DNA from 2 places in the Pedobacter sp. GW460-11-11-14-TSB4 genome. Region 1 is predicted to be linked to the other one. Evidence: riboswitches for the same ligand, from Rfam matches in the RefSeq annotation. Region 1 holds a riboswitch; the other holds the start of a gene.
What was found. A riboswitch is a leader RNA that binds a small molecule or an ion and turns the genes downstream of it on or off. The one in region 1 is predicted to bind cobalamin.

Region 2: it holds a riboswitch for cobalamin, as region 1 does, so the genes downstream of both, metE (5-methyltetrahydropteroyltriglutamate--homocysteine S-methyltransferase) here and AC07YT_RS00860 (TonB-dependent receptor plug domain-containing protein) in region 1, are expected to answer to the same signal.

Annotation. Positions count from the first base shown of each region.
Region 1 is NZ_JBWKYI010000001.1:173,614-175,821, reverse strand. It holds gene AC07YT_RS00865 (serine hydrolase) at 1-1,064, opposite strand, end outside; cobalamin riboswitch at 1,148-1,343, shown strand; gene AC07YT_RS00860 (TonB-dependent receptor plug domain-containing protein) at 1,439-2,208, shown strand, end outside.
Region 2 is NZ_JBWKYI010000002.1:350,102-352,309, forward strand. It holds gene AC07YT_RS04495 (M14 family metallopeptidase) at 1-708, opposite strand, end outside; cobalamin riboswitch at 835-1,041, shown strand; gene metE (5-methyltetrahydropteroyltriglutamate--homocysteine S-methyltransferase) at 1,237-2,208, shown strand, end outside.

The sequences.
Region 1 (2,208 bases):
TATTCGATTCCGTTCTTAAAATCAATGAAATAGGAGTTATCGATGATGAAACCGTAACTGTCTCCGTACTTATTAAAGATTCTAATATCAGGATCAGGACTTACCTGTTCTCTTCCATAATACAGCATTTTCGCGTAGGTTGGCCAAAATTCTTTTGGATCGTATTTAGGAAAATCACTTTCTGTAGGATATTTACTCATGTACGTATAAATCAGCTTGTAATCTTCTGGCGTGAGGTTAAATCTTTCTTTTGCCGGATAAGCTTCAGGAAAAATTAATTTCTGCATCAGTTTCTGTTGATCATTAATGGCGAAGGCATTTTTGCCCGCTAAACTGAAAGGCTTGTTTACTAACTTATCGGTACTATCCATATAACCTTTACCCATTACCAGATGGCTTAATTTCAATTCATAATCTTTTGGATCATACTGGGCAGCCTGATTATACACCAGATGATCTCCGTTATAAAATTTAATGGGATTGGTATGTTTGGCAGATTCACCCGCATCGCCAATGGCCAGGCGGTTTAAAATACGGCTATCATTTAAGCCATTTGCCTTTAGTTTTTCGTTAATTTCTGCCCGGCCGATAAATTCGAACAAACGGTTAAAGGCATCGTTATCACTGGTAAGCAAAATCTTTTTAACATAGTGCGCTATGGATGGAAGCCCGTTTTTAGCACTCGAGTCTTTTAATACTTTCGTTTGTCCTTTAAATGCACTATCGGTAATCATGGCGCTGTTAGCCGTTAAGCCTGTATTTCTTAAACGATTTACTTTTTCTAGAGCAAAAATGACTGCAGCCAGTTTAACCGTACTGGCCGGATAAAAATAGTGGTGCGGATCTAAGTTGTAACTAAATGTTTTAAACGTGGGTTTATTTTTCGCATCGCGGTTAACCTGCGTATAAAGAACCTGGATCTGGTTTTGACCAGGATGATTGAGTACGGTAGAAAAAAGTTCTGGCCTGGTTTCCATCAGTTTCTTCAGAAAAACAGTATCGGTTTTTTGCGCCATAACAGATAGGCTGATTAATGAAAAAGCAACAATTAATATTTTTTTCATAGGTAAAAAATTGATTCCTAATTTAGTCTTTTCTGTTAAAACCACCATTTTCCATCATCCATTTTACAAGTTGTTTAATTTTATTACTTTTGCAGCGCTTTTGGTTTCCGGCTTTACACCCGGAATTAAAAGGGAATACAGTGTAAATCTGTAACTGTCCCGCAGCTGTAAGCTCCTTAACGGATTTCCAATCAATCTGCCACTGTTCCGACTCGTCGGGATGGGAAGGCCGGAAACCCGGGAGTAAGTCAGAAGACCTGCCTTAGCATTATATTTCATAGCTTTCGGGGATTGAAGCTAAGGGGTGATGTACTTACGTATTCGTATTTCATTTCTTTTCCATCTGTTGGCTGTGGGTTAAACTCACAATCAAAATGACACATAAACATTCTGCCTATGCGGGCACAATGCAGTTTTTTCTATTTTCTTCCATTTTATGGACAGGATTTCTATTGCCTTTAAATACAAGGGCACAAAGCGATAGTACCCTAAAAAGCACACAACTGAAAGAAGTTCAGATTAGGGAATACCGGTTAACCGAACAAAGTAAATCGCCAACACCGGTACAAATCCTATCGGCTGATGAGCTTAAAAGGATAAACAGCCTGTCTGTTGCCGATGCCATCCGCTACCTTTCAGGTGTGCAGTTGAAAGATTATGGTGGAATAGGCGGGATGAAAACGGTTAATGTACGTAGTTTGGGCACTAATCATACTGCAGTTTTTTTAGATGGCATCCAGATTGGCAATGCGCAGAACGGCCAGGTAGATTTAGGTAAATTCTCATTGAACAATCTCGAAGAAATTGCTTTGTATAGTGGTCAAAAGCCAGAATTATTGATTCCAGCGAAAGGTTATGCCTCAGCAAGCAGCATTTACCTCAAAACCAAAGATCCTGATTTCGAAAAAAGCCAAAAGCAAAAGATCGAGCTCGGATTAAAAAACGGATCATTCGGACTCATTAATCCATCATTAGTTTATTTGTACAAGATTAACGAAAAGCTAAAGGCCAGTATCAATACCGAATATATCCATGCAGACGGGAAATATAAATTCAGGTACACCAACGGGGTTTTCGATACCACAGCGGTAAGAAACAATGGAAACGTGGAGCGTTTCCGTTTACAGGCTGCATTATTTGGTAA
Region 2 (2,208 bases), on a different contig from region 1:
GTTATACATAATCTGCGGGATCCATTCAACAAAAAGCTGGCGTCCAATATTCTGCGTTTCTTTAAGGTTGAGCATAAAGAAATCGCGGTTGTTGTCGTGCCCTGCATATTTTTCATACAAAACAGGCAAGCCTGAGGTTGTTCTTTTCTTGGGATCTTTCTCTCGCATATACCAATTGCTCACCAGTTCTTGCCCATCAGGATTGGCATGGGTAAACAAGATGATTACATTATCCAAAATACGAAGGGTTTCAGGATCCTTTCTGGAGGCAAACTCATAAGCGGTTTCGATTAGCTGATGTGCACCCACTACCTCGTTTGCATGCAAGCCACCATCTATCCACACTACCGCTTTGCCTTCCTGGGCTAATGCTTTTGCCTGCTCAGGTGTAATTTCAGCATGCGCCAGTTGTTGCGAAATTTCCTTATAACGGTCTAATTTCTTCAGGTTTTCCGGTGAAGAAACAATCAGCATATACTGGCTTCTGCCTTCTTCGGTTTTACCGATATCAACCAGTTTAATGCGGTCAGAACTTGCCGCGAGTTTCTTAAAGTAAGCTTCAGTTTGGGTATAATTGGCCAGTTGGTAATCGTCGCCGATATCAAAACCAAAATGCGCCTTTGGCGTTGGTACTTCCTGTGCCAGCACCGCACAGCTATTTACCATTAAAAAAGCAATACAAAGCCTTTTAAAGTAGATTTTTATCATAATAAGGGTTTAGTTAGGTAATCAAATATAATAGAGAATAAGCTCCAAAAACGGCTTGCTGTAAATTTGTTACAAGTTTTAAATCCTAATCCATACATTTGCCCTGATGTAAGTTCTTAACTTTATTTTTCATCAACCGATACAGGTTCCCGGAATTACACCCGGGATTAATAGGGAATCGTGTGCAAATCACGAGCTGTCGCGCAACTGTAAATTCTGTCTTTATTTAAAAGACAACGGTCTTATCATTCATGCCACTGTGCCGTTTACCGGTATGGGAAGGCGATAAGATCGGGAATAAGCCAGGAGACCTGCCTATATTGAATTGACGGTGCTTTCGCGTTATAAAGTAATTGGTCAGGTCTGATTGTACACCATAAAATTAAAATTTTATAGGCTTGCTTTAAGCTTTTGGCTGATGAGTAGGCGGGCTGTGCCATAACCTTTCCTTTTAATTTTTAACATAAAGTATTACAAAATATTGCTTGAGGGCTTTTAAACGATTTATTTACTTAATCTTTAAAAGAGATGCTAACGCAAAATCTGGGCTATCCGCGAATAGGTAGCCAAAGGGAATTAAAGAAAATCTGCGAAAATTACTGGGCAGATAAAACTGGGTACAAAAATGTGCTTCAGGTGGGAAAAAACATTCGCCACGAAAACTGGAACCTTCAAAAAGAAGCTGGAATTGATGTTATTCCTTCGAACGACTTTTCTTTTTATGATCATGTGCTCGATCATTCTTTAACTTTTGGGGCCATCCCAAAAAGGTACAACGAAGTAATCCTGAAAAAAGGAAATTCTGAGCTTGATCTTTATTTTGCCATGGCCAGGGGTTATCAAAAGGAGGGATTGGATGTAGTAGCCATGGAAATGACCAAGTGGTTCGACACCAATTATCATTACATTGTTCCTGAATTTTATAAAGACCAGCCTTTTAAACTTTTCTCTACTAAAGTGATCGATGAGTTTTATGAGGCGAAACAATTGGGTATTACGACCAAGCCTGTTTTAATCGGTCCGGTTTCTTACCTTTTATTAGGAAAAGAAAAAGAAGCTGGCTTTGAAAAAATCGACCTGATCAAAAATCTCCTTCCGGTTTATATTGAGATTTTATCCCGGTTAGATGCTTTGGATGTAGAATATGTTCAGTTTGATGAGCCCTTTTTGACCCTAGATCTTACCGATAAAGACAAAAAAGCTTACGAATATGTTTATAAAGAGATCAGAAAGACTTTCCCAAGGCTAAAAATTGTTTTGGCTACTTATTTCGAAGGTTTGGGCAATAATTTAGCCCTAACGACTTCATTACCGGTAAATGTTTTACATATCGATCTGGTACGTGCTGAAGATCAATTATCGGCTGTTTTGGCTTCATTAAAAGAAGAGACCATCCTTTCGTTAGGTTTGGTAGACGGAAGAAATATCTGGAAAAACGATTTCGAAAAATCCGTTTCAATCATTAATCAAGTGGTAGAAAAAAGAGGATTAGATAAAGTT